Regions from separate parts of the Pantoea sp. X-Soil-YNGN-785 genome, predicted to be linked through region 2. Evidence: predicted binding sites of a transcription regulator. Region 2 holds the regulator's gene; each other region holds the start of a gene.
What was found. Region 2 encodes ArgR, which controls arginine synthesis, uptake and breakdown. Its sites were predicted from a motif close to ANTGAATAAAAATACANT; they were not measured.

Region 1 (6,056 bases), 970 kb from region 2:
CCGCGGCGCGATATCTTTACCGGCAATCTGTGCCGCCAGCATTAAATAGTCCTGATAATGCCGCGCTTCGGAGCGCAGCAGCGAAATATAGAACTTCGCCAGTTCATCATCAAGATACGGTGCCAGGCTGGCGAAACGCTCGCAGGATCGCGCCTCAATGTAAGCGCCACAAATCAGCTTATCCACCAGCGTTTCCGGCTCATGGGTGGTCACTTCGCGCAGCAGCGATTTGGCATAGCGGCTGGAAGTAATCTTATGATAGACCAGCCCACGCGACTGCATAATTTCCCACACCTGATAGAAGTGATGCAGCTCCTCTTTAATCAGCAGCACCATCTTCTCCACCAGCTCATCCGCCCACGGCAGCGCATTGCGCACAATAACGCTTTTTGTCAGGTTCTTATGGGCGTTGATAAAGTCGCTGTCGCCATCTTCGCGGAAAATAAAATCTTCATAGGGCTTCAGCCACGCCAGAATGGCGTCGCCGCTGGGTTTGTCGGCGACATATTTGCGGATCAGCCACACCGCGGTCTGGGCAGCTTTCAGCTCGCACACCAGATGGTCGGTTAACAGCAGAGTCAGGTTTTCCGGCTTGCGCGCCTCGTCAATCCAGGCCTGTGGCGTGCGGCAGTGCAGAAACTGATAGATCGGTTCAAGTAAGGGTGCGTAATTCATGATGTCAAAAGGGGTGGCAGAAGTGACAGGCGGAGAACGCTCCGCCCCGGCTACTTAGTGGCGAATACCATCATCATCTTCATCTTCGATGGCGTCGTCATCTTCGTCTTCATCTTCGGCATCAGGGTCTTCGAAATAGGTGCCCCAGCCGTCGTAGTCGACGTTGTACTTACCAATCAGGTTCACCAGCTGCTCAACCTGCACATCAATCAGTTCAGGCTTCAGCGCAGATTCGCTGATGATGTCGACGCACATCACGGTGGTGCCATCTTCCAGCTCCAGCTCTTCCGGCTCGGTCACTTCATAACCCAGCTTGAATGCATCAACCGCGGCTTTTTCCAGTGAATCAAAATTATTGCATGAGAGATGATGCTCGATGGTATAGAGCGCATCAGGATCGCTGCCATCCTCCAGCAGCTCTTCGATAATCTGCCGTGTCTCTTCCTGCTGCTCTTCCAGTAATGCTTCATATGCCATGACAATGTCCTCTCTGAGTTCGGCAATAATCAATTATTTTCCCACACTGCCTGTCGCGCCACTACACAAAACGAAAAGTTTATTAGCTCCAGACTTGAAAATGAATATTCATACGGTTAAATTGAATTTTAATTCATTTTAATGATTACCGGAGTGTTGTATGAGTCAACTGTATCAGCGCCATTTCCTCAGGCTTCTGGATTTTACCCCCGCCGAAATTGATCACCTGCTTTCCCTGTCCGCTGAGTTGAAACAGGCGAAAAAAAGCGCCAGCGAAGTGCAGTATCTGAAAGGCAAAAACATCGCGCTCATCTTCGAAAAAGACTCGACCCGTACCCGATGCTCTTTCGAAGTTGCCGCTTACGATCAGGGTGCAAACGTCACTTATCTCGGCCCGAGTGGCAGTCAGATCGGCCATAAAGAGTCAATGCGCGACACGGCGCGGGTGCTGGGCCGCATGTACGATGGCATTCAGTATCGCGGTTACGGTCAGGAGCTGGTGGAGACGCTGGCAGAACACGCCGGTGTGCCGGTGTGGAACGGTCTGACCACCGAGTTTCACCCAACCCAGTTGCTGGCCGACCTGCTGACCATGCAGGAGCATCTGCCGGGCAAAAAACTCAGCGAGATGACGCTGGTTTATGTGGGCGATGCGCGCAACAACATGGGTAACACCATGCTGGAAGCCGCCGCTCAGGTCGGTCTGGATCTGCGTCTGGTGGCACCGAAGAGCTGCTGGCCAGAGGACGAACTGGTGGCGCAGTGCCGCGACGCTGCACAGCAGACCGGTGGCAAAATTACCCTCACCGAAGATATTGCTGATGGCGTAAAAGGCGCTGACTTTATCTACACCGACGTCTGGGTGTCGATGGGCGAAGCCAAAGAAGTCTGGGCCGAGCGTATTGCCCTGCTGCGTGACTATCAGGTCAACCGGGCGATGCTCGATCTGACCGGTAATCCGCTGGTGAAATTCCTGCACTGCCTGCCCGCTTTCCACGATGACCAGACCACACTGGGCCAGCAGATGGCAGAGCAGTACGATCTGCCCAACGGCATGGAAGTGAGCAACGAGGTATTTGAGTCGCCGCATAGCATTGTGTTTGACCAGGCCGAGAACCGGATGCACACCATTAAAGCGGTGATGGTCGCCACGCTGGGCCAACGCTGATCGAAGAGGTTCAGACGGGCTGAGGACGCTGAGTCACGTCCGCTGGTGAAGAGCGCGTCACCCGTCTGACGGCCCATGCGCGCTTAGCTGCTACCGAGGCGCAAACGTTTTCCTCTTGCCGCCCCACCACGAACGGGTATAATGCGGCCCAATTTGCCGGAGGAAATATGCGACAGCACAGCGGACAATTTAACGCTCAATCACGCCTGACCGCAGGCGGCGCTGCTGTTTCTTTCGGTCATCGACCCGATCTTAAAAAAGCCCCTTAATGAGGGGCTTTTTTTTGTCCGCAATCCGGCCGCGCAGAGGAGAGAGCTATGCCTAACCCGCTATATCGCAAGCACATTATTTCAATCAACGACCTCAGTCGTGAAGAGCTGGAACTGGCGCTGCACACCGCCGCAAAGTTGAAAGCCCATCCGCAGCCGGAACTGCTGAAGCACAAGGTTATCGCCAGCTGCTTCTTTGAGGCCTCGACCCGTACCCGCCTGTCGTTTGAAACTGCGATCCATCGCCTGGGCGCGTCAGCGGTGGGCTTTGCAGATGGCAGTAATACTTCGCTGGGCAAGAAAGGCGAAACCCTGGCCGACACCATTTCCGTCATCGGCACCTACGTTGATGCGATCGTGATGCGTCATCCGCAGGAGGGCGCGGCGCGACTGGCGACCGAGTTCTCCGGCGGCATCCCGATTCTTAATGCCGGTGACGGCGCAAACCAGCATCCGACCCAGACGCTGCTCGATCTCTTCACCATTCAGGAGACGCAGAGCCGTCTTAATCAGCTGAATGTGGCGATGGTCGGCGACCTGAAGTATGGCCGTACCGTGCACTCCCTGACACAGGCGCTGGCGAAATTTGATGGCAACCGTTTCTTTTTCATCGCACCCGATGCGCTGGCGATGCCGGCCTATATCACCGACATGCTGGATGAGAAGAACATCGCCTGGTCACGGCACGACAGTTTTGAAGAGGTGATGCCGCAGCTCGATATCCTCTACATGACCCGGGTGCAGAAAGAGCGGCTCGACCCGTCCGAATATGCCAACGTTAAAGCACAGTTCATTCTGCGCGCTGCCGACCTCAGCACAGCGCGCGACAACATGAAGGTGCTGCACCCGCTGCCGCGCATCGACGAGATCACCACCGATGTCGATAAAACCCCGTATGCCTGGTATTTCCAGCAGGCGGGTAACGGCATCTATGCGCGCCAGGCTCTGCTGGCACTGGTTTTAAACAGCGAACTCGCCCTGTAAGGAGAACCCCCATGACGCAGGACAACAAATTGCAGGTCGAAGCGATCAAACGCGGCACGGTCATCGACCATATTCCGGCGCAGATCGGTTTTAAACTGCTCTCCCTGTTCCGGCTGACCGAAACCGATCAGCGCATTACCATCGGTCTGAATCTGCCGTCGGGCGAGATGGGCCGCAAAGATCTGATCAAAATTGAGAACACCTTTCTCACCGACGATCAGGTAAATCAGCTGGCGGTCTATGCGCCGCACGCCACGGTTAACCGCATCGACGACTACGAAGTGGTAGCGAAGATCGCCCCGACGCTGCCGGATCACGTTGAACGGGTGCTGACCTGCCCCAACAGCAACTGCATCAGCCGCAGCGAGCCGGTCTTCTCCAGCTTTGCCGTGAAGCAGCGTGCCGACGATGTGCATCTGAAGTGCAAATATTGCGAGAAAGAGTTCGCCCGTCATGTGGTGCTGGGTCACTGGTAATCGCCCTGCCCGACCTTATAATGGGCAACACCGGCGGCATCGCCGCCTGACGACATAATCAAAGGAGCCATGATGTCTCGTGAAATCAGTACTGAAAAAGCCCCTGCCGCTATCGGTCCCTATGTTCAGGGTGTCGATCTGGGCAGCATGATCATCACCTCAGGTCAGATCCCGGTCGATCCGGCGACTGGCCAGGTGGCAGATGACATTGCCGCACAGGCGCGTCAGTCACTGGAAAATGTGAAGGCGATTGTTGAAGCCGCGGGTCTGAAGGTGGGTGACATCGTGAAGACCACGGTGTTCGTGAAGGACCTGAATGATTTCGCCACGGTCAACGCGACCTATGAAGCGTTTTTCACCGAGCATGAAGCTAACTTCCCGGCGCGTTCCTGTGTCGAAGTGGCGCGTCTGCCAAAAGATGTGAAGATCGAAATCGAAGCGATTGCCGTCCGTCGCTAAGCCTCACGCCGCCTCTTCCCGCGTAAGCCGGAGAGAGGCGGCGAATTTGTTACCGCTTAGCCGGTCGCCACAGCCACAGCACCGTAATCGCCAGCGCAAACAGCACGCCAAAACCGACGCCCGTCGCCACCGCAGGGGCTCCCGCCTTAATCGCCAGCGTATAGAGCCCCAGCATGATCAGCATGGCGCTGTTCTCGCCCAGGTTCTGAACCGCAATCGCATTGCCTGACCCGACGCTCTCTTTGCCGCGCGCCTGCAGCAGCGCATTCAGCGGCACCACAAAGAAACCGCCCAGCGCACCAATCAGCATCAGCACCGGATAAGCATTCATCAGGGAGTGCTGCAGCGCGAAGACCACCACCATCACGCCAATCAGCACACCAGCTGGCATGCAGCGACGCACGGTCTCCAGCGTGACCAGCTTCGCCGCCGCCGCCGCGCCAATCACAATGCCGATCGCCACCATCGCATTCAGCGTGGTTGGCGTGGTGTTGTCATTGATGCCCAGCGCCACCGGCACCCACAGCACCAGCAGGAAACGCAGCGTCACGCCTGCGCCCCAGAACAGACTGGTACCGAGCAGTGAGAAGCGCGTCTCTGCGTCACGCCACAGCAGCGCAGCGGCACTGAAGAAACTGCGCGTCATCACGCCAAACTGCCAGCTCTGACCCGGCCGTGCCGCCTGAAGTTTCGGGATAAACAGGTTCGCGATCACGGCGATGCCGTAGGTCAGCGCACAGATCCCCAGTGCCGCCAGAATATGCCAGTCAGCCAGCATACCGCCTGCCACCGAGCCAAGCAGGATGGCGGCGATGGTCGACGCCTCCATCAGCCCGTTGGCTTTCACCAGCTTCTCGCCGTGGGTGATCTCACCGAGGATGCCATATTTGGCCGGCGAGTAGGCCGCTGCGCCCGCGCCCACCAGCGTGTAGCCGAGGAAGGGATTGAAGCCGAAGCAGATCACCAGCGCGCCCAGCAGCTTCAGGCTGTTGGCGAGCATCATCACCCGCCCTTTCGCCATGCTGTCCGCCACCTGCCCGACAAACGGTGCCAGCAGAATGTAGGCTGCAACAAACAGCATCTGTAATACCGGCTGGCTCCACTCGGGATAGAACTGACTTTTCAGCACCGCCAGCGTGGCAAACAGCAGCGCGTTATCGCCGAAGGCCGAAAAGAACTGGGCGATAATCACGGCAATCATGCCGCGCGACATCAGCGGCGCATTACGATCAAGGCTCATGCCTGCTCCTCTTCCGCCATTTTTTTCAGCGTGACGTAGTCGGGTTTACCGCTGCCCAGCTGCGGCAGCTGCTTCATGACACGGATATCACGCGGCAGTGCCAGTTCTGGTGCACCCAGCTCGCGGGCCGCTTTCTGCAGCCTGTCGCGCGCCAGCTCAGCATCGGTGGTGAACAGCACCAGTGCCTCACCACGCTGACCATCCGGGCGCAGTGAAGCGGCGTGCTGTTTGTCCGGTGACGCTTTAAGGGCGATCTGCTCGACGATCTCCAGTGACACCATCTCACCGGCAATCTTCGCAAAGCGTTT
Region 2 (6,056 bases):
GCAGAACGCCTGGCCCTACCCTATCGCCGTGGCGATTGGCGATGGCATTACCGCCACGCTGCCGCTGCTGTGGGCATTTATGATCAGCGCCGCCTTTGCCCGTCCGAATGGCCTGTTCATTGTGCATTTCCGCTGGCCGCAGAACCGGGTGGCGCGCGCCATGCGCTACTACTCGCTGAGCATCGGGCTGATTGTGCCGCTGATTATGCTGCTAATCGCCTTTGGCAATCTGGAAGATCGGCAGTTCTCCTCGTCGCTGGGTCGCCTCTGTTTCATCCTGATCTGCGGAGCAATCAGCATTGTTACCGTCAGCCTGAAGCGGTCCGGTATTCCGCTCTATCTCGATAAAGAGGGAAATGGCGAGAACATAGTGAACCGGATGCTGTGGAACCTGATGATCGCCATGCCGCTGATGGCTGCCCTCGCCTCCGCTGTAGGGTATCTGGCAACCGCGCAGGCGCTGCTGGCGCGACTGGAAACCTCCGTCGCCATCTGGTTTCTGCTGCTGGTTATCTATCACATTATCCGGCGCTGGATGCTGATTCAGCGTCGCCGTCTTGGATTTGACCGCGCCCGTCAGCGCCGTGCCGATATGCTGGCTAACCGGGCGCGCAGTGAAGAAGAAAAAGAGCAAAGCGCGCTGAATACCGACGCGATTGAAATCGAAGAACCGGTGATTGATCTGGATGCGATCAGTGCGCAGTCGCTGCGGCTGGTGCGTTCTATCCTGACGCTGATTGCCCTGGTCTCGGTGATCGTGCTGTGGTCAGAAATTCACTCGGCCTTCGGCTTCCTGGAGAATATTCAGCTGTGGGATGTCAGTACATCTGTACAGGGCGTGGAGTCGATTCAGCCAATTACCCTGGGTTCGGTGCTGATTGCTATTCTGGTGTTTATCATCACCACTCAGCTGGTGCGCAATATGCCCGCGCTGCTTGAGCTGGCACTGTTGCAGCATCTTAATCTGACGCCGGGTACCGGTTACGCCATTACTACACTGACCAAATATCTGCTGCTGCTGATTGGCGGGCTGATTGGTTTCTCGATGATTGGTATTGAATGGTCGAAACTGCAGTGGCTGGTTGCTGCGCTGGGTGTGGGACTGGGGTTTGGCTTGCAGGAGATTTTTGCCAACTTTATCTCTGGCCTGATTATCCTGTTCGAAAAGCCGATTCGTATCGGCGATACCGTGACGATCCGCGACCTGACCGGCAGTATTACCCGGATCAACACGCGTGCGACCACGATCACCGACTGGGACCGCAAAGAGATCATCGTGCCAAACAAGGCCTTTATCACCGAGCAGTTTATTAACTGGTCGCTGTCCGATTCCGTAACGCGGGTGGTACTCACTATCCCTGCCCCGGCCAAAGTCAGCAGTGAGCAGGTAACCACCATTCTGGTGCAGGCGGCCGAGCGCTGCAGTTATGTGCTTGATACGCCACCGCCGGAAGCGTTCCTCGTCGATCTGCAGCAGGGGATTCAGTTGTTTGAGATCAGGGTACATGCTGCAGAGATGGGGCACCGTATGCCGCTGCGTCATGAACTGCACCAGCTGATTCTGCTCGGATTTGAGCAACACGGTATCGAGATGCCGTTCCCACCGTTCCAGATGCGCATGGAAACGCTGGGTAAGAAGCTGCCTGCCAGCAACGGTGCGCCCGCGGCCCGCGCCTACAAATCTGGCGGCCTGTAATGCAAAACGCCCGGCAAAGCCGGGCGTTACTTCAGATCTGAGCCGTCAGTTACTGTTTAACGAACTCTTCACCCTGAGCGATATCTTTCTTCAGCGTATTGAGCATGCCTGACAGCGCCTGCTGTTCGTAAGCGCTAAGTGTGCCAATTGGCCTGCGTTCAGCAATGCCATTTTTACCGAGCAGCAGCGGCTGAGAGAAGAAGCGGGCATATTCGCCCTCGCCTTCCACGTAAGCACACTCTACAACATTCGCTTCACCCTTCAACGCGCGTACCAGCGACAAACCAAAACGCGCGGCCGCCTGGCCCATCGACAACGTAGCCGATCCGCCACCCGCTTTAGCTTCCACGACTTCTGTGCCAGCATTCTGAATGCGTTTGGTTAAATCAGCCACTTCCTGATCGCTGAAGCTGACGCCTTTGACCTGTGACAGCAGCGGCAGAATGGTTACGCCAGAGTGGCCGCCAATCACCGGGACTTCCACCTGATCCGGCTGCTTGCCTTTCAGCGCGGCCACAAAGGTGTTAGCACGAATAATGTCCAGCGTGGTCACGCCAAACAGACGATTTTTGTCATAGACGCCGTGCTTTTTCAGCACTTCTGCCGCAATGGCAACAGTGGTATTGACCGGATTGGTAATAACGCCAATCAAGGCTTTAGGGGCCGTTGTGGCAACCTGTTCAATCAGATTACGAACAATGCCTGCGTTCACATTAAACAGGTCAGCGCGATCCATACCAGGTTTACGTGCGACGCCCGCAGAAATCAGTACCACATCGGCACCCTGTAAGGCAGGCGTGGCGTCTTCTCCACTAAAACCTTCAATAGAGACAGCAGTAGGAATATGGCTGAGATCAACGGCGACGCCAGGCGTAACCGGCGCAATGTCATACAGTGAGAGTTCTGAACCTGCGGGAAGCTGGGTTTTGAGCAGAAGTGCGAGCGCCTGGCCTATGCCGCCAGCGGCACCGAGAACGGCAACTTTCATTCTTAACTCCTTATTAAGGTGGGGCAGAGATGGGCCGAAATTCTATCTGTGTCAGACCTTAATCAACTGCTCAGGCGATGATAAATATCCGCTGTTAATTCTACGTGTTTTCACACTTGCTCGCCGGATTCAAAAGTTACTTATCATTGCGCCTGAATGACCGACAACTTTGCCGTCGTCAGACAGAGAACGGCTATGTGCGTTTTCTGTTACTACTTCTGATACTACACCACCAATAATATAACAACTTTGCAACCTTCGCCTTTCGGGGCTGTGACGGGGGTTTTGGTCTGAGCGGATTTATTTGCTATTATCGCCGCCCGCTAGCCACCCGAACTCTGCTCATCAATCGACCGATTGCATAAAAATGCATTTAAATGCATAATCACCACTCTGCCGCGGGCGGATGCGCGGTTATTCTCTCTATTTATTGGTAACCTATGCGAAACCCATCGAAACAAGACGATCTGATCAAGGCTTTCAAAGCCTTATTAAAAGAAGAAAAATTCAGTTCCCAGGGCGAAATTGTTCAGGCGCTTCAGGATGAGGGCTTTGAAAATATCAATCAGTCCAAAGTCTCGCGGATGCTGACCAAGTTTGGCGCAGTGCGCACCCGTAATGCCAGGATGGAAATGGTCTATTGCCTGCCCGCTGAACTGGGCGTGCCGACCACCACCAGCCCGTTAAAAAACCTGGTACTGGATATCGACTACAACGATGCGCTGGTGGTGATTCATACCAGTCCGGGTGCAGCACAGCTGATTGCACGTATGCTGGATTCGCTGGGCAAAGCACATGGGATTCTTGGCACGATCGCTGGCGATGACACGATCTTTATTACCCGTGCGCGCGACTTTACGGTTAAGCAGCTGCACAGCGCGATCCTCAACCTGTTTGAACAGGAACTCTGATCGCTGACTGACGGCCTGCTATCCCGCCCCGGGTCGTCAGTTTGTTCTTTCTACCCATCGTTTTGCGGCACACTGCCCCGCTGTTTAATACTAATAAGCCAGTTTTAATACACCTGACTCCTGGTCAGATCGCTTACTCTGCTTAACCTTCTGCGCTATTTTACACTGCTTTACATCAGTGATCCGGCACCATTGCCCGGATCCAGATCAAACTCCAGTCCAATACGCCTCATAGTTTCGCACTAAACGTTAAAGTGATCTATCTCACTGTTTTTCTGATTAAAATCACCGTAAAGGCTATTTTTTATGCTGTTTTTATAACGTTAAGTTATTAAAAGTAGGCATAAGGATAAAGAATCACAAAAAAACATTATTAGCCGGGTATTAATTTCTCTCGTTATTAGTTCTATACTTCTTTTCGTGATGCAAATCACACTAACTAGAAAGATAAAAATAGACGACGAGGAAATATCTATGAACGTAAAAACTACCATCGCTACCCTGAGCATTTTCTCTGCACTCTCATTTGGTGCAGTAGCAGCAGAATCTATCGATGCCGCACAGGCACAGGATCTGCAGGCTATTGGCACCATCAGTGTCAGCGGCGTCGCGGGTTCCCCGATGGATATCAAACAGAAGCTCAGTGACAAAGCGGATCAGCAGGGCGCAAAAGCCTATCGCGTGATCGAGGCTTACAACAACGGCAATTATCACGCTACCGCCGCGCTGTATAACTAAACCCAATAATGCCAGCGGCTCTCTGTCTGACGCGCCTTTTTGCGCTCCGGAGGACCGAAGCAAAATCTTCAGGAGAGTTGACCATGAAAATGAAATTAGCGATTGCTGCTCTTAGTCTGGCGTCCCTGTTCTCAGTGGGTGCCAGCGCCGCCAGCCTGGTATCAAATGAACAGGCGCAGGGTTTGCAGCCCATGAATCAGACCATCAGCATTGGTGGACGTAACGGCGACCAGACGCATATCCGTCAGGTGCTGTCAGAGAAAGCGGATGCACAGGGCGCAAGCCATTATCGCATCATCGAAAACAACCAGGACAACACCTGGCATGTCACCGCTGAGCTTTATAAATAATTAACCGTGATGACGCCTGAAGGCGCATAACAAATATCGACGACCGGCCCTTACGAGTAACCGCAGGTTGTTGAATGTATTGAGGAGATAATCATGAATATCAAAACAACCATCGCTACAGTCAGTCTGCTTTCCGTTATGGCGTTCGGCGCATCAGCCGCACAGCTGGTCACCAGCGAACAGACGCAGAACCTGCAGCCTGCGGGCACCGTAAGCATCAGTGGAACCGGGGGATCCCCAATGGATTACCGCGCTGAGCTTTCACAGAAAGCGGATGAACAGGGTGCCAGCGCCTATAAAGTCATTGAAGCGCGCACCGGTGATAGCTATCACATCACTGCACAGCTTTATAAGTAATTCCTCGTCAGATCTATGACGAACCCTTTGGCCCCGCTCGCCGGGGCCTTTTTTCATCTGATGTATTATCTGACGTTAAAGTGCAGCCGGCCTTCCAGCTCCTCTTCCGCTTCATCAAATAACAGAATCAGCGCGCCATAGCGTCGTCGCTGTCCCCTGCCCAGATTGACAAACTCAATCTCCAGCGGCATCGGTAACAGATCCCCTGTCACGACATCCCACAATCCATCCAGATCGCAGATGCGGCGCTCCTCCAGTGCAAATCGCTCGCTGAACTGGCGAAAGAAATGGGACTGGTCGACTATTTCATTAAAATCAAAACGCTCGATTTTCATGCTGACGGCTCCCATGCTCCGTCTGCGGGCGACCTCTGCCGCCCGTTCGTGACCGTTAGCTCAAACCGCCCAGGTGCAGCGCTTTGACCTCCAGATACTCTTCCATACCGAGTACCGAACCCTCGCGGCCCAGACCCGACTCTTTCACTCCACCAAACGGCGCCAGCTCGGTGGAAACAGCACATTCGTTAATGCCGATCATGCCGCTTTCCAGCGCCGCTGAAACGCGAAACACCCGTTGCAGATTCTGGGTATAAAAGTAAGCGGCAAGGCCGAATGGCGTATCATTGGCGCGGCGGATAACATCATCTTCATCATCAAAGCGGAAACAGGCGGCTACCGGACCAAAGGTCTCCTCCTGCGCAAGCTGCATGCCTTCATGCGCCTCGGTAATGACCGTAGGCTGCCAGAAGTTGCCTCCCAGCGCATGGCGCTCACCACCCGCCAGTAATTTGCCGCCTTTGGCTACTGCATCTTTTACGTGCTGCTCAACCTTTTCCACCGCCGACGCTTCAATCAATGGCCCGACAATCACGCCTTCGTCCATGCCGTTGCCCACCTTCAGCTTGTTCACTTCGGCAGCCAGTTGCTGAGTAAACGCATCATAGACAGCGTTATGAATATAGAAGCGGTTAACACTGACGCACACCTGACCCGCATTACGGAATTTGTTGGCAATCG
Region 3 (6,056 bases), 320 kb from region 2:
ACCTTTGTAAAGCTGCAGCACCACTTCACCGTTAACCTCTTCCGCCAGCGATTCGGCAGCAGCCTGAATCGACTTACGCAGCGGGGCGAACCAGCGGCCGTCATAAACCACGTAAGACATCTCGTGGCCCAGCTGCTCACGCCATTTGAAGCTATCGCGATCCAGTACCAGCTGTTCAACCGCACGCAGTGCATTCACCATGATGGTGCCGCCCGGGGTTTCGTAGCAGCCACGGGATTTAATGCCCACCAGACGGTTTTCAACAATATCGATACGGCCAACGCCATGTTTTGCGCCCAGCACGTTGAGTTTTTCCAGACACTGGAACGGACTCAGTTTTTCACCGTTAACCGCCACAACCCGACCTTTCTCAACGGTCACGGTCACTTCTTCCGGCTGGTCAGGTGCTTCCAGCGGATCGACAGTCCAGACCCAGCAATCTTTGTTCGGTGCGTTGGCCGGGCTTTCCAGCACGCCGCCTTCGGTGGAGATGTGCCAGGCGTTTTCGTCGCGGCTGTAGATTTTTTCCAGCGACGCAGTGGTCGGAATGTTGCGCTCTTTCAGGTAGTCCAGCAGTGCTTCACGTGAACGCAGGTTCCATTCACGCCACGGTGCCACCACTTTCAGCTGCGGTGCCAGCGCGGTGTAGGTAGTTTCGAAACGCACCTGGTCATTCCCTTTACCGGTTGCGCCATGACACAGCGCATCCGCGCCCACTTTCAGCGCCAGCTCAACCTGCGCTTTAGCGATGATAGGACGCGCCATTGAGGTGCCCAGCAGATAGGTGCCTTCATACAGCGCACCGGTCTGCAGCACCGGATAAACGTAGTCGCTGATGAACTCTTCACGCAGGTCAACCACGTGACATTCAGATGCGCCAGACTGCAGCGCTTTCTTCTCCACACCTTCCAGATCGCCACGCTCCTGACCGATGTCTGCCACGAAAGCGACCACTTCACAGCCGCCGTAGTTCTCTTTCAGCCATGGAATGATGGCTGACGTATCAAGACCACCGGAGTAAGCCAGAACGATTTTTTTGATGTTTTGCGTTTGCATTTCGTAATCCTTGAATCAGAGTCGTTAAGCGAGAATCCGGGTGCCAATCGACACGCCGTTAAACAGGTCAGGCAGCCGCTCAGCGTGACGCCAGCTGGCAATATCCACCGGGCGGCCCAGCGTACGTGCCGCATCCAGCGCAGCGTGTACTTTCACAATCATGCCGTCGGTAATAATGCCCTGGGTAATCAGCTGCTCGGCTTTATCGGCGGTCATCTCTTCGATGCGCTGACCTTTGCCGTCGAGAATACCACTAACGTCTGACAACAGAACCAGATCAGCGCCCAGCGTCGAGGCCAGTGCGGTCGCTGCCTGATCCGCGTTGACGTTCATCAGGTCGCCGCTGTCAGTAATACCAATCGAGCTGACTACTGGCATATAACCGGCCGCCAGCAGGGCGTTCAGCAGCGCCGGATCGCCCGGCGTTGCGTGGCCAACATGGCCGAGTTCTTCATCAAACGGGGCGACATTGACGATGCCTGCATCGCCCAGGCAAAGGCCTACCGCGTTAATGCCCGATTTTTTTGCCCAGGCCAGCAGCGTTTTATTCGCGGTTCCCGCCAGCGCACCCGTGATGATGTCGATCTGATCGGCCGGGGTGACGCGCAGGCCATTTTTCTTCATCACCGGCAGCGCCAGCTTTTTCATCAGTTCATCAACCAGGCAGCCGCCGCCGTGGACGATGATCAGCGGACGCTGATGAGCGCTACGATAGTTAAGCAATGCTTCAAACAAGCGCGACAGCGCTTCTTCGCTGTCTAACAGCACACCGCCCAGCTTAATAATCAATGGATTGGTCATGGTTTAGTTATCCGTTAAATCAGTGACTGCGTTTCAGGGAAGCCGAACCGGATGTTCAGGCACTGTACTGCCTGCGATGCCGCCCCTTTCAGCAGATTATCTTCGGCTGCTACAACAATCAGATGCTCGTCCTGCACTTCAAAACCGATATCGCAGTAAGGCAGGCCGACAACGGCTTTCAGCGCCGGTACGCCCTTATCGTAGAGGCGTACCAGCGGCTTGTCGTCATAGGCACGATGGAAGACGGCAGCGATATCTTCGCGGCTGACACCCGCTTTCAGACGGCAGGTGATGGTGGCCAGGATACCGCGCGGGAAGCTCCCCAGGTGCGGAGTGAAGATTACTGGCGTACCGAGGTGCGCGACAATTTCCGGGTGGTGACGATGATTGAACAGCCCGTAAGGCTGCAGGCTCACTTCGCAGAAGCTGGTGCCGACATTCGCTTTACGTCCGGCACCGCTCACGCCGCTGGTGGCGTTGATAACCGGCCACTGCGCATCGTTTAACAGTCCTGCATCCACCAGAGGTTTCAGAGCCAGCTGAGCAGCGGTCGGGTAGCAACCGGGTACCGCCACCAGTTGCGCCTGCTGAATTTTCTCATGCTGATATTCCGCCAGGCCGTAAACGGCTTTATCGAGCCAGTCGCCATGCTGATGCGTGAAACCGTAGAAACGGGTGTAAAAATCAGCGTCGTTCACGCGGAACGCACCCGACAGGTCGAATACCACACAGCCAGCCTTGAGAAATTCCGGGGCCAGATCGTGGCTGACTTCGTGGGCCGTCGCCAGGAACACGACATCCACTTTGTCTGCCCACTCCGCCGCGCTGCTCAGCGGCTGCAGCGGTAAATCCACCACGCCTTTCAGCTGCGGATGGAGATCGGACAGGCGCTTGCCGGCATCAGGGCTTTGCGCCGAAACCGCCAAAGCGGTTATGTTGATATGTGGATGGCGATTCAGGAAGGTGGCAAGCTCAACACCAGCGTAACCACTGGCACCAACGATCAGCGTATTCAACATCAGGCTGTAACCCTTTTTACAGTCGCACGTTCCGGGTCGCGGCCTTGCCCCGTTACCCACCCTGTCATCTGCAGTGATTTAAGGTTCCCTTGCAGAGGACGTTAATGTATTTTTATTCACTATTACTGCATGAATATGGATACATCCTAACCCAAGGACCGCCAACAGTGAAGACAAAATTACCGCCTTTTATTGAACTGTACAGCCAGTTAATCGCCACACCGTCGATCAGTGCAACCGATGCCGCGCTGGATCAGAGTAATGAAACTTTAATCAATTTGCTGGCCGGCTGGTTCCGCGACCTTGGCTTTAGCGTTGAAGTGCAGCCGGTGCCCGGCACCCGCAATAAATTTAACATGCTGGCGCGAACCGGCAGTGGAGCGGGCGGCCTGCTGTTAGCGGGTCATACGGATACCGTTCCCTTTGACGATGGCCGCTGGACGCGCGATCCCTTTACCCTGACCGAGCACGACAACAAGCTCTATGGTCTGGGCACGGCAGACATGAAAGGCTTTTTCGCCTTTATTCTCGATACGCTGCGCGATGTGGATGTCAGTACGCTGAGTAAGCCGCTCTATATCCTCGCCACGGCCGATGAAGAAACCACCATGGCGGGTGCCAAATATTTCTCGGAATCAACGCAACTGCGTCCCGACTGCGCCATCATCGGTGAACCGACCTCGCTGAAACCGGTGCGTGCACATAAAGGCCATCTGTCGAATGTGATTCGTATTGAAGGGAAATCGGGCCATTCCAGCGATCCGGCGCGTGGCGTCAACGCCATTGAACTCATGCATGAGTCGATCACCCACCTGATGCAACTGCGCAACACGCTGCAGGAACGTTATCACCATGACGGCTTTGCCATCCCCTATCCCACCATGAATTTCGGTCATATTCATGGCGGCGACGCTGCTAACCGTATCTGCGCCTGTTGTGAACTGCATATGGATATCCGACCGCTGCCGGGCCTGTCGCTGAGCGAGCTGGATGGGTTACTGAACGAGGCGCTGGCACCAGTGAGCGCCCGCTGGCCGGGCCGTGTCACGGTGGCCGAACTGCATCCGCCGATTCCAGGCTATGAGTGTCCGGCTAATCATGAGCTGGTGAGCGTGGTAGAGAAATTGCTGGGTACGCCAACGGAGATAGTGAACTACTGCACCGAAGCGCCGTTTATTCAGCAGCTCTGCCCGACGCTGGTCCTGGGTCCGGGTTCGATTAATCAGGCACACCAGCCAGATGAATTTATCGATACGGCATTTATTAAGCCGACGCGGGCACTTATCAGTCAGGTTGTGCAGCATTTTTGTCACTGATTGACAGTAAATGGGGCATTTCACTGTATTAACAGCAAAATGCCCCCTCATTCTGCGGGATTTAACAATAAGAATAACTTATCCCGCTTCCTTCCCGATAAATTCTGTGAATTTCCGTTAGTTAGCGCCATCTTCAGCACACTTTAACGCATTTGACGAACGCAACATTACGTGGCTAGATAAAAGACGATGTTATGCCCACCGGGTGATTATCCAGAACGTTTCAGAATGCGGACAGGCGGCAACGGAGGCGGTTCCCTGTAGATTATCGGGAACACGATGTTGCTGATTTTTTGCTGCCTGAAAGGTCGGGTGTAGAAGTTTTTAAAGACGATAAGGGTGTCAGGGTCCAATGAACGAACAATATTCCGCAATGCGAAGTAATGTCAGTATGCTCGGCAAACTGCTCGGGGATACGATTAAGGATGCACTGGGAGAGAATATCCTCGACCAGGTGGAAACCATCCGTAAGCTCTCCAAGTCATCCCGTGCAGGCAATGATACTCATCGTAAAGAGCTGCTCAATACGCTGCAGAACCTCTCCAACGAGGAGCTTCTGCCGGTTGCACGCGCATTCAGTCAGTTTCTGAACCTCACCAACGTGGCGGAGCAGTATCAGACCATCTCGCAGAGCGGCGAAGGTGAAAACCATCCTGAACTGCTGAAAAAGACCTTTAATACCCTGAAGCAGCAGAAAGATATCAGCGAAACCGACATTCTGGCGGCCATTGAGTCGCTGTCGCTGGAGCTGGTGCTGACTGCGCACCCGACCGAAATCACCCGTCGTACGCTGATTCACAAGCTGGTTGAAGTGAACAGCTGTCTGAAACAGCTCGACCACAGCGACGTCTCCGACTACGAGCGTAACCAGATTATGCGCCGTCTGCGTCAGCTGGTGGCACAGGCGTGGCACACCGATGAGATCCGCAAATATCGTCCGACCCCCGTCGACGAAGCCAAATGGGGCTTCGCCGTCGTGGAAAACAGCCTGTGGGAAGGCGTTCCCGCCTTCCTGCGTGAGCTGAATGAGCAGGTCGAAGAGGCCTTTGGCATTAAGCTGCCGGTTGATTTCGTGCCGGTTCAGTTCACCTCATGGATGGGTGGCGACCGCGACGGTAACCCGAACGTCACAGCCTCCATTACCCGCCATGTGATGCAGCTAAGCCGCTGGAAAGCCACAGATCTGTTCCTGCGTGATATCGGCGTGCTGATCTCCGAGCTGTCGATGTCCGAGTGCAGCGAAGAGATCCGCGAGCTCAGCGGCGATCCGGAAGCGCTGGAACCTTATCGCGTAATCCTGAAACGCCTGCGCAGCCAGTTAATGTCTACCCAGTCATTCCTGGAACGCCGCCTGAAAGGTGAGCGTCTGCCGCGTCCGGCCGATTTGCTGGTCTCCAACGATCAGCTGTGGGACCCGTTGTATGCCATCTATCAGTCACTGCAACAGTGTGGCATGGGCATTATTGCCAACGGTCAGTTGCTCGATACGCTGCGCCGCGTGAAATGCTTCGGCGTGCCGCTGGTGCGTATCGATCTGCGTCAGGAAAGTACCCGCCATACAGAGGCGATTGCTGAAGTCACCCGTTACCTGGGCCTCGGCGATTATGAAAGCTGGTCCGAAGCGGACAAACAGGCCTTCCTGATCCGTGAACTGAACTCCAAGCGCCCGTTGCTGCCACGCAGCTGGGAACCCAGCGATGAGACGCGTGAAGTGCTGGAGACCTGTCGCGTTGCGGCTGAAGCGCCACAAGGCTCTATCGCCGCTTATGTTATTTCGATGGCGAAAACCCCTTCCGACGTGCTGGCCGTGCATCTACTGCTGAAAGAAGCGGGTATCGGCTATGCAATGCCGGTTGCACCGCTG

Region 1: argF (ornithine carbamoyltransferase) is a predicted target of ArgR. The motif match lies at 1,273-1,290, and genes of this name have one in related genera.
Region 3: argC (N-acetyl-gamma-glutamyl-phosphate reductase) is a predicted target of ArgR. The motif match lies at 2,980-2,997, and genes of this name have one in related genera.

Annotation. Positions count from the first base shown of each region.
Region 1 is NZ_AP035942.1:512,888-518,943, reverse strand. Features, by position in the region: gene miaE (tRNA isopentenyl-2-thiomethyl-A-37 hydroxylase MiaE) at 1-675, opposite strand, end outside; gene rraB (ribonuclease E inhibitor RraB) at 730-1,152, opposite strand; gene argF (ornithine carbamoyltransferase) at 1,313-2,320, shown strand; gene pyrB (aspartate carbamoyltransferase) at 2,638-3,573, shown strand; gene pyrI (aspartate carbamoyltransferase regulatory subunit) at 3,585-4,049, shown strand; gene ridA (2-iminobutanoate/2-iminopropanoate deaminase) at 4,122-4,508, shown strand; gene lplT (lysophospholipid transporter LplT) at 4,558-5,748, opposite strand; gene aas (bifunctional acyl-ACP--phospholipid O-acyltransferase/long-chain-fatty-acid--ACP ligase) at 5,745-6,056, opposite strand, start outside.
Region 2 is NZ_AP035942.1:3,516,055-3,522,110, forward strand. Features, by position in the region: gene mscM (miniconductance mechanosensitive channel MscM) at 1-1,696, shown strand, start outside; gene mdh (malate dehydrogenase) at 1,746-2,684, opposite strand; gene argR (transcriptional regulator ArgR) at 3,125-3,595, shown strand; gene yhcN (peroxide/acid stress response protein YhcN) at 4,070-4,333, shown strand; gene AC6I8E_RS16325 (YdgH/BhsA/McbA-like domain containing protein) at 4,417-4,683, shown strand; gene yhcN (peroxide/acid stress response protein YhcN) at 4,777-5,040, shown strand; gene AC6I8E_RS16335 (barstar family protein) at 5,106-5,375, opposite strand; gene AC6I8E_RS16340 (NAD-dependent succinate-semialdehyde dehydrogenase) at 5,431-6,056, opposite strand, start outside.
Region 3 is NZ_AP035942.1:3,838,205-3,844,260, forward strand. Features, by position in the region: gene AC6I8E_RS17910 (argininosuccinate synthase) at 1-1,056, opposite strand, end outside; gene argB (acetylglutamate kinase) at 1,081-1,857, opposite strand; gene argC (N-acetyl-gamma-glutamyl-phosphate reductase) at 1,872-2,876, opposite strand; gene argE (acetylornithine deacetylase) at 3,044-4,192, shown strand; gene ppc (phosphoenolpyruvate carboxylase) at 4,545-6,056, shown strand, end outside.